Constrictibacter sp. MBR-5: one gene and its partner. The protein of the gene in region 1 interacts with the protein of each later gene in a pairwise test. Links are inferred from orthologs where the notes say so. Each region holds a gene or a part of one and is shown in the gene's direction. Other genes may lie near its edges.

What was found.
Region 2: the proteins of clpS (region 1) and ABIE65_RS25770 interact in binary tests that used the Escherichia coli proteins (3 or more experiments, as listed by UniProt). The link is inferred for Constrictibacter sp. MBR-5 from one-to-one orthologs.

The regions. Positions count from the first base shown.
Region 1 is NZ_JBEPTK010000004.1:325,408-330,914, reverse strand. What follows is about bases 2,666-5,507. They hold clpS (ATP-dependent Clp protease adapter ClpS), read left to right. Parts: upstream 2,666-3,838; coding sequence 3,839-4,177; downstream 4,178-5,507. Other genes in these bases: clpA (ATP-dependent Clp protease ATP-binding subunit ClpA), read left to right, coding at 4,184-5,507; ABIE65_RS11615 (serine hydrolase), read right to left, coding at 2,666-3,523. In the rest of the region: rnd (ribonuclease D), read right to left, coding at 1-536; dacB (D-alanyl-D-alanine carboxypeptidase/D-alanyl-D-alanine endopeptidase), read left to right, coding at 639-2,213; more of ABIE65_RS11615, read right to left, coding at 2,258-2,665. UniProt on the Escherichia coli protein: Involved in the modulation of the specificity of the ClpAP-mediated ATP-dependent protein degradation.
Region 2 is NZ_JBEPTK010000023.1:21-4,758, reverse strand. What follows is about bases 1,558-4,535. They hold ABIE65_RS25770 (Dps family protein), read left to right. Parts: upstream 1,558-2,807; coding sequence 2,808-3,263; downstream 3,264-4,535. Other genes in these bases: rlmB (23S rRNA (guanosine(2251)-2'-O)-methyltransferase RlmB), read right to left, coding at 3,359-4,141; ABIE65_RS25775 (acyl-CoA dehydrogenase family protein), read left to right, coding at 1,558-2,689. In the rest of the region: proC (pyrroline-5-carboxylate reductase), read left to right, coding at 1-351; ABIE65_RS25785 (FAS1-like dehydratase domain-containing protein), read left to right, coding at 471-953; ABIE65_RS25780 (MaoC family dehydratase), read left to right, coding at 965-1,387; more of ABIE65_RS25775, read left to right, coding at 1,493-1,557.

The DNA.
Region 1 (5,507 bases):
TCGACCCAAGCCGTCCTGCCTTCCCGGTCCAGCCGTTCCCGCAGCTTGATGTAGACGTCGCGCAGATGCGTGACGTCCGCCAGTGCGTAGGCCAGCTGTGGTGGCGTGAGCGGGCGGTTGGCCCAGTTGGTGAAGCGCGACATCTTATCGACGCGGCGGCCCGTCAGCGAGACGACCAAGGTTTCGTAGCCGACCGATTCGCCATAGCCGCACACCATGGCTGCGATCTGCGTGTCGAACACCGGCCGGGGCATGACCTTGCCCTGGTGCAGGAAGATCTCGATGTCCTGCCGCGCGGCGTGGAACACCTTGAGGACGGACTGGTTCGCCATCAGGTCGTAGACGGGCTGGAGGTCCAGCTCCGGCGCGAGAGGATCCACGGCCGCATGGCTGTCCGGTCCGGCGAGCTGCACCAGACAGAGCTTCGGCCAGTACGTGCTCTCGCGCATGAACTCGGTATCGACCGTGACGAAATCTGCGCCGGCGAGTTTCCCGCAGAAGTCTTCGAGTTCGGACTGTTCGGTTATGAGTGTCATCGCGCGCGGCTATACACGATGACGGCGTTGCGGCAAAGCACCCCGCACGTGAAGCGATGCAATTCGCTTCGATTTCCCGGCGGTTGCGGGTAATTTCGCGTCATGTCGTCCAGATTCAGCCGTCGCTGGGCCTCCGCGCTCGGCCTGATCGCCATCCTGTCCTTCTCCGCGGCGCCACCGGCGTTCGCGGCCGGTTCGGGGGCGGCACCCCCAGAAGACACTGCCGCAAGTCAGGTCGCCCGGTTCGGCTTCGCGGACGCGGAAGTCGGCTACGTCCTGCGCGACCTCAAGACGGGTGCGACGCTCGCGGCACATCTTCCCGACGAGGCATTCATCCCCGCGTCGGTCACGAAGGTCGGCACGGCCGTGGCCGCGTTGGAGATCCTCGGCGCCGAGTACCGCTTCGCGACGCGCCTGCTGATCGACGGAGCCGTCGAAGGCGAAACGCTGCGCGGGAACGTCTATCTCCAGGGCGGCGGCGACCCGCTGCTCGACAACGGCGCGCTTCGGCATCTGGCGCAATCCCTGCTCTCGGCGGGGATCAGGCGGGTCACGGGCCGGCTCGTCTATGACGAAACGGGACTGCCGGCCTACAATCGGATCGATGCGCTGCAGCCGGATGCGGCCTCTTACAATCCCGGCATCAGTGCGCTGTCGCTGAACTTCAATCGCGTCGAGTTGCAGTGGCATCGCCAAAAGGACGACAGCTTCAGCGCGGTGACGAACGCGATTTCGGACGGCCTCGTCATCCCCGTGGAGAGCTTCGCCTACGGTGCAGCCGATGCCACCCTCCCGGGTGGCGCACCGTTCATGCGGAGCAATGGGTCGATCGGCAGCGACAGCGAGGAGGCGGATTGGGTCTTCGACCCGTCGCTCGCCGACAAGGGCTATGCATGGCTGCCGGTGCATGAGGCCGGCGTCACCACCGCACGCGTATTCCGCAGCATCGCCCAAGGCGTGGGCGTGACCTTGCCCGAGCCCGAGGCGGGCATCACCCCCGCGACCGCACGCCTCGCGGACGTGAACGAGAGCCGGCCGGTCCCGGAGATCCTCCGCCTTCTGCTCAAGCACAGCAACAACCTGACGGCGGAGCTGATCGGCCTCAGTACCGCGCGGGCCATGGCGGGCCATCCCCTGCCGCTGGATCAGGCGAGCGCCGAAGTCGGACGCTGGTATGCGGGCCTGCTGCCGGGTGCCGGATGGGTGAGCTACGCGCCGCTGAACTTCTCCGGACTGACGTCGGCCGGTCGCGTGACGCCGAACCATATCGCCGCCATCCTGGGGAGAGGGGCTCAGGCCACCTATGGCGGGGTTAGCCTCGTGGACCTCATGCCGGCGCGGTCGGTCGAGGTAGTCGAAGAGGTGCAGGTCCGCACGAAGGCGACCAAGAAGAAGAAGTCGCGCCTGACCACGGTGAGCCGTTCGAAGAAGATCGGCACGAGCTACGCTAAGACCGGCACGATGGCGTATGTCCGCGGCCTCGCAGGGTATCTGGACACGGCGTCGGGCCGGCGTCTGGTTTTCGCCGTCTTCGTGAACGACCCTGCGGAGCGCGCCGCTCTGGACGCCTCGCCGGCGGTGCGGTCGCCTGTGCCGCCGCCGGGCAGCCGCCGCTGGCTCGGCCGCGCACGTGGCCTGGAGCAGGCGCTGTTGCGGGATTGGGCGAAGCGGTACTGATAGCCGTGGTGGGCCGGACGACGATCCCGCGGGCTTAAGATGCTCTAACTCTCGACCGCCAGACAGTCGCGCTTGCGTTGTTCGAGGGCGGCGCAGGCCGCCTTCGCCGCGTCGCGGGTGACGCCGACGACCCGAGCCCGATAGAGGGTGCGGCCGTCCTGGCCCACCATCGAGAAGGCACCCGGCTTCGCATCCCCGGGCAGGCGCGGCAACAGCTTCGCCGCTTCCTTCGCGATCCGCTGCGCATTCCCCCGGTCGGAGAACACACCGACCTGGATGGCCCAGCGCCCGCCGCCCGTTTCGAGGTCGCCCGCGCCGTCGTCGGAGTGGGCCGGTTGTATCGCGGCGGCACTCGACAGGGCCGCTGTCGACGAACGCGCCGCGGTGGCGATCGAAGCGACAGGAATCGCCGCCGGCGAAGACGGCGCGGGGCCGCCGGCGACCGCCCAGTCGAATCCCCGGTCCAGCAGGTCGGCGGTGTGGCGGTCGCGTGATCCTGCGCTCTCGCCGCCCAGGACGACCGCAATCAGACGACGCCCGTTGCGTTCCGCCGATGCCGCCAGGTTGAAACCGGAGGCGCGGATGTAGCCGGTCTTGATGCCATCGGCACCCGGATAGAATTGCAGCAGCCGGTTGTGCGACTGGTACACCTTGCCGCCGTGCTCGAAGCTGCCGGTCGAGAAGTAGTGGTAGTGCTTCCGATGGCCGTAGATCAGCGCTCGCGAGAGGATCGCCATGTCCAGCGCCGTCGTCACCTGGAGATCGTCCGGCAGCCCGGAGGCATTCCGGAAAACGGTGTCCTTCATGCCCAGTTCGCGAGCCTTCGCGGTCATCATCGCCGCGAAGGAGTATTCCGTCCCCCCGAGGGCCTCGGCGAGAACGACCGCGACATCGTTAGCGGACTTGGTCGTGAGCGCGCGGATCGCGTCGACGACGCGGATCATTTCCCCCGGGCGCAACCCGAGCTTGGATGGAGGCTGTGCCGCGGCGCGCGAAGACACCGGCAGGAGGCGGTCGGTCCTCAACGACTTGGCGTCCAGCGCGTCGAACGTGAGATAGAGGGTCATCATCTTCGTCAGCGACGCGGGGTAGGTCACCACGTCGGCGTTCGTGCTGTCGATGATGCTGCCGCTTTCCGCGTCCATAACCACGGATGCGTATTGTGCGGCCCCGGCCGCCCCGACGGTGATCAGCATGAGCCCGACCGCGGCTGTCATTGCCGCCGCTGCCGTGCGGAACCTGGAGATTGCGCGGCCGATCAGAGCGGGCCGCGGACCGATCGGCGTCTCCGTCACAGAGTCGGCAGTCACGATCCCTCCGTCGTCCATCTTCTGGCGCTGCGCCGATCACGGAAGACGTCCGCAATCGGACATCTCGCGCTTAGATCATGAGGTTCTGTGGCAAGCAATGCCCCTTATCCGTTGAAAAGAGGTAAATCTTGAATGTGTGTCATGACGGACTCACCATCATGGACGCGCCGGTCTCCCGGGATTGACGGCCCGGCCGGCGTGGCGGCGCAGATTGGGGCCGGAGGCGCCCTTTTCTCCGGGCATGCACAGGCCCACTATCTCTGTGGTAACATCACGTCCGATGTCGGGGCGGCGAACGGTGCGGTGGCCGAGGCGATGAGCGACGACGACAGACAGAATGGCGGTCGGAAGGGCGATGGCCCGGCCACAGGTGTCGTCGTCAAGGCGAAGCCGAAGACCAAGAAGCCGTCGATGTACAAGGTGTTGATGCTGAACGACGACTACACTCCCATGGAGTTCGTCGTTCATGTTCTCGAAGCTTTCTTCCATAAGAATCGAGAGGAAGCGACGCGCATCATGCTTCATGTCCACAGACGCGGTCTGGGCGTCTGCGGCGTCTATACCTACGAAGTGGCGGAAACGAAAGTGGCGCAGGTGGTCGATTTCGCCCGGCGCCATGAACATCCGCTGCAGCTGACCCTTGAGAAAGAGTAGCCCCGGATGCTGTCTCGGAATCTCGAACAGACTCTGCATCGCGCCCTCGCTTTCGCGTCGGCTCGGCGACACGAGTATGCGACGCTGGAGCATCTGCTGCTGGCGCTCACCGAGGATCAGGAGTGCGTCGCGGTCCTTCGCGCTTGCGGGCTCGACCTCGAAAAGCTCCGCGCGGAGCTCGTGGAATACCTGGACACCGAACTCGAGACGCTTGCGGTCAATCGCGGGGAAGATCCGAAGCCGACCGCCGGCTTTCAGCGCGTCCTTCAGCGGGCCGCCATCCACGTCCAGTCGTCGGGCCGGCAGGAAGTTACCGGCGCAAATGTTCTCGTAGCCCTGTTCTCGGAACGTGAGAGCCACGCGGTCTTCTTCTTGCAAGAGCAGGAGATGACCCGCCTGGATGCGGTCAACTATATCTCGCACGGCATCGCCAAGGTGCCGGGCCGGTCGGAGGAGCGTCGCGTGCGTGGCAGCGGTCCCGATGAGGCGCCGGGTTCCGGCGAGAGTCAGCCCTCCGCGAAGAAGGGTAACGACGCGCTCGAGGCGTATTGCGTCGACCTGAACGCGAAGGCGAAGAAGGGAATGATCGATCCGTTGATCGGCCGCGACGCGGAGGTCGAGCGGACGATCCAGATCCTGTGTCGCCGTACGAAGAACAACCCGCTCTACGTGGGTGACCCCGGCGTCGGCAAGACAGCGATCGCCGAAGGGCTGGCACGCAAGATCGTGGCGGGCGAGGTGCCGGACGTCCTTTCGGGCGCCACCATCTTCTCGCTCGACATGGGCGCGCTGCTGGCGGGGACGCGGTACCGCGGCGACTTCGAGGAACGGCTGAAGGCGGTCCTGCACGAACTGGACGCGCACAAGGATGCCGTTCTGTTCATCGACGAGATCCACACGGTCATCGGCGCGGGTGCGACGAGCGGCGGATCAATGGACGCGTCGAACCTGCTGAAGCCTGCCCTGGCCAGCGGCAACCTGCGCTGCATCGGATCGACGACCTATAAGGAATACCGGAACTATTTCGAGAAGGATCGGGCCCTCGTTCGGCGCTTCCAGAAGATCGACGTGCACGAGCCGTCGATGGAGGACGCGACCAAGATCCTGATGGGCCTGAAGCCTTATTACGAGAAGCACCACAACGTCCGGTACACGAACGACGCGATCCGGACGGCGGTCGAGCTGTCGGCACGCTACATCGGCGACCGCAAGCTGCCGGACAAGGCGATCGACGTGATCGACGAGGTCGGTGCGGCGCAGTTGCTGCTGCCGGCGTCGCGGCGGAAGAAGACGATCAACGTCCGCGACGTCGAGGCGATCGTGGCGAAGA
Region 2 (4,738 bases), on another replicon or contig:
GGCGAGGTCGCCTGGATCGGCGACGAAGCGCTGATGGACGCCGTCACGGCCGTGTCCGGTAGCGGCCCCGCTTACGTGTTTCTGCTGATCGAGGGGCTCGCCGCCGCCGGCGTCAAGGCGGGCCTGTCGCCGGACCTGGCGGCCAAGCTCGCGCGGGCCACCGTATCGGGCTCGGGCGAACTGGCGCGCCTGTCGCCCGAGCCGGCCGACGTGCTGCGCAGGAACGTGACCAGTCCCGGCGGGACGACGGCCGCCGCCCTAGAGGTCTTGATGGCCCCTGATGGGCTCCAGCCGCTCCTCGATGCGGCCGTGGAAGCCGCGACGCGCCGCTCGCGCGAACTGGCCGGCTGAGCGACGGCCGTCTCGGCGTCGTGGGTCCCGAGTCCCCCTGTTTCGGTCCTCGGGGTGCGAGGGTATGCTGCCTCCGCGGGCCGCCTTCCGGCGGCCGTTCATAAGGAGGAGGAGCCCCGTTGGCCAAGATAACCTTCCCGGTGGAAGCCTCGCACATCATGATGTTCGCGCGTGCGATCGGCGACGAGAACCCGGCCTACCACGACGCCGAGAAGGCGAAGCAGACCGATGCCGGCGGCATCGTCGTACCGCCGACTTTTCCCCAGGCTGTCGCCCAGTTCGACCCCGACTATCATCTGCGGCCGAAGCCGGGGCAGCCCTGGTTCGGGTCCGGCAAGACGCCGAGCGGCATCGAGGGCAAGCCGGCGTCCAGCGGCGGCCTGCATGCCGAGCAGCATTTCGAGTTCCACCGCCAGGTCCGTCCGGGCGACGTGCTGACCGTCGAGACGAAGCCCGGCAAGACCTGGGAGAAGGAGAGCAAGCGCGCCGGCAAGCTCACCTTCCGCGAGCGGATCACCGAGTATCGCGATCAGAACGGCGAACTCGTCGTCACCGCGCGGGGCGTCGGCGTGACGACCGAGCGTCCGGTGGACCAGGGCTGAGGGGACGGACGATGGCACTCAAGGCGAGCAAGCTTAAGGTCGGCGATACGCACGAAGAGCGCGTCGTGGAGAACCTGTCGCGCACCCAGATCGTCCAGTACGCCGGTGCGTCGGGCGACTACAACCCGCTGCACACCGACGAGATCTATACGGTCCAGGCGGCAGGATATCCCAGCGTCTTTGCGCACGGGATGCTCACCATGGGCCTGACCGGCAAGATGCTGACCAACTATGTCGGCGCCGGCCGGGTAATCAAGTACGGCGTCCGCTTCACCAATCAGGTCTGGCCGGGCGACACCCTCGACGCGAAGGCGACCGTGGCGGAGATCCGTGAGGAGGGCGGCAAGCATTATGCCGACCTGACGATCTCGACCACCAATCAGGACGGCAAGGAAGTCGTCAGCGGCACGGCGACGGCGCTCATCGACGCCTGACACCTCCGCCGAAGCCGGGTAGGACGGCCGCGCCCCGGAAGCCGATGCGTCGCACCGGGGCGTTCCGCCCGCTCTCGCCGGGCCTTCTGCGGCAAGGGGGACGATATGGACATCAGCCTTTCGCCCGAGGTCGAAGCGTTTCGCGCCGAGGTGCGCGCCTGGGTGCGCGACAACCTGCCGCGCGACATCTGGGAGAAGGTCGACCGCGGCATCGAACTCACGCGCGACGACAATGTTCGCTGGATGCGCATCCTCTCCGAGAAGGGGTGGGTCGCGACGAACTGGGACAAGGCCGACGGCGGTCCCGGTTTCACCACCGAGCAGAAATACGTCTTCGAGGAGGAACTTTTCCTCGCCGGTGCGCCGCGCATCATCCACTACGGCACGCGCATGGTCGGTCCCGTGCTCCTGGCCTTCGGCACGGAGGACCAGAAGCGGCGCTACCTGCCGAAGATCCTGTCGAGCGAAGAGATCTGGTGCCAGGGCTATTCCGAGCCCGGCTCGGGCTCGGACCTGGCCTCGCTGCAGATGAAGGCGGTGCGGGACGGCGATCATTATGTGGTCAGCGGCACCAAGATCTGGACCACCCAGGCCCATTGCGCCGACCGCATGTTCGCTCTGGTGCGCACCTCGACGGAGCCCAAGAAGCAGGACGGCATCACCTGCCTGCTGATCGACCTGAAGGCGCCAGGCGTCACCGTCCGGCCGATCATCACCCTCGACGGTCGGCACATCTTCAACCAGGAATTCTTCGACGACGTACGGGTGCCCGTGGCCGATCGCGTCGGTGAGGAGGGGCAGGGGTGGCGGGTCGCCAAGTACCTGCTCGGGCACGAGCGGTCCAACGGCTCGTTCGTATCGATCGGCAAGCGACTGCTGGCAAAGCTGAAGGCGATCGCCGCCGCCGAGCGCCGTGACGGCGCGCGGCTGATCGACGATCCGGCGTTCCGCCGCAAGGTCGCCGAGTCGGAACAGGAACTCGGCGTGCTGGAGTTCACGTCGTGGCGGACGCTCGCCAGCGCATCCGCCGATCGCCCCGTGGGGCCGGAGGCTTCCGTACTGAAGACCCGGACGGCCGACACGCTGAAGCAGATCAACGAACTGATGATGGAGGCCGGGGCCTACTACGCGCAGCCGTTCGAGCCGAGCGCTATCCGCGGCGGCTGGAACGGCGAGCCGGTGGGGCCGGACTATCTCTTCAGGATGGCGCCGGAATATTTCGAATCGCGCGCGCGCTCGATCGCCGGCGGGTCGAACGAGGTTCAGAAGAGCATTCTGGCGAAGGCGGTTCTCGGTCTCTGACGAACGGTCGGGGCTGTGACCGGATGTCGCGGTAACCGGCGCGTGAACCACAATGGCGTAGCGACGTTGATTGAGTCCGAGTTTGATGTTTAGAGCCGTTCTAAACTAGGAGAGCCAGATGGCTAAGGGCAAGAACACCGCGGATGTCGTGAAGGGCCTCGAACGGGCCGTGGCCAACGCGTACGCACTGACGATCAAGACGCACGCCTATCACTGGAACGTGCAGGGCCCGAACTTCTACGGCCTGCACAAGATGCTGCAGGAGCAGTACGAGGAACTCTTCCCGGCCATCGACGAGATCGCCGAGCGGATGCGGGCCCTCGGCAGCTACGCGCCCGGCGGGCTCGACAGCTTCAAGAAGCTCACCGACCTGTCGGAGCCGAAGCCGGGTGGCACCGATTGGAAGGAGATGGTGGCCGACCTGATCGCCAGCCGGAAGGCGATCATCGAACAGGAGCGCAGCGTCATGGACGCGGCCGACGAGGTGGACGACCAGACCACCGCCGACCTGATGGCCGAGCGCATCGGCAAGCATCAGGAAGCCATCTGGATGATGGAATCCCTGCTGAAGTAAGGCTCCGGCCCTTCTTGGCTCGACGACGCCCTCCCTCGCGGGAGGGCGTTTTCGTTGGGACTGGCCGTCGGCCCGTGCGGCCGGCCCTGCGCCGCTCAGCCCGCACCGGTCTGCCGGCGCCACTCGTAGAGCGACACGGCCGCCGCCGCGGAGACGTTCAGGCTCTCCATCTCCGGCAGGATGGGGATGCGGACCAGCAGGTCGCAGGTCTCGCGCGTCAGGCGACGCATGCCTTCGCCTTCCGCGCCCAGGACCAGCGCGGTGCGGCCGCGCATGTCGTGCGCAGCAATGTCGCCGGTCGCCTCGCCCGCGAGCCCGAGACACCAGAAGCCCCCCGCCTTGAGCGTTTCCAGCGCCCGCTTCAGGTTGACCACACGGATCAGCGGCATGGTCTCCAGTGCGCCTGCCGCCGCCTTCGCCAGTGCGCCGCCCGCCTCGGGAGAGCCGTTCTCCGGCACGACGACCGCCGTGGCGCCGAACGCCGTCGCGCTCCGCAGCACGGCGCCGACATTCTGTGGATCCGTGACCTGGTCCAGGACGACGACCAGCGTGTGCGGCCGGTCCTGCGCCATGTCGACCGCATCCTCGATGCCGAGTGCCGGCAGCGCCTCGACCTCCGCCGCTATGCCCTGATGGACCGCGCCCCGCGGGAGATGCCGTTCGATCCCCGCCTTGTCCGACTCCGTGATCGTGACGCCGGCCGCACCGGCGGCGCGTGCCTCGGCCGCCGCTTCGGGCAGGGCGAGAATACGCCGCACGCGCCGTCGCGGGTTTCGCAGCGCGGCCGCAACGGCGTGGGTACCGTACAGCCAGAGCAGCCCCCTCTCCTGCGCTCTCGGCTTGTTTCGGGTGTGGTCCTCGGTCTTGCGCTTCGCCATCCGCTTCTCTATGTTCCGCTCGCTTTGCCGGGGCGGTCCGTCGGCCCATCCTCAAAAGGGACGGGAAGATGGCCGCTCTCGGCATTTTCGCATTGCCTGTTGAGACATCGTCTTTTAGACCTTTCCGCCCTTGTGGCGTAAGGGCACAGGGACGGCGGAGGGGTGCCCGAGTGGCTAAAGGGGGCGGACTGTAAATCCGCTGGCGTACGCCTACGTTGGTTCGAATCCAACCCCCTCCACCAAATCTCGCGCCTGGCGTGCGGGTGTAGCTCAATGGTAGAGCCCCAGCCTTCCAAGCTGGTTGTGCGGGTTCGATTCCCGTCACCCGCTCCAGGCGCCGGCCGTAGCGGTCGGCGGGGTGAGTGTCGAGTTGAATGGTAGCGGCGGCCGTTCGCCGCGGGATCTGTGTCCGTAGACGCGTCGAGAAGAGTACGAGCCATGGCGAAGGCAAAGTTCGAGCGGAACAAGCCGCACTGCAACATCGGAACGATCGGCCATGTCGACCATGGCAAGACGTCGCTAACGGCCGCGATCACGAAGATCCTGGCCGAGACGGGCGGTGCGAAGTTCACGGCGTACGACCAGATCGACAAGGCG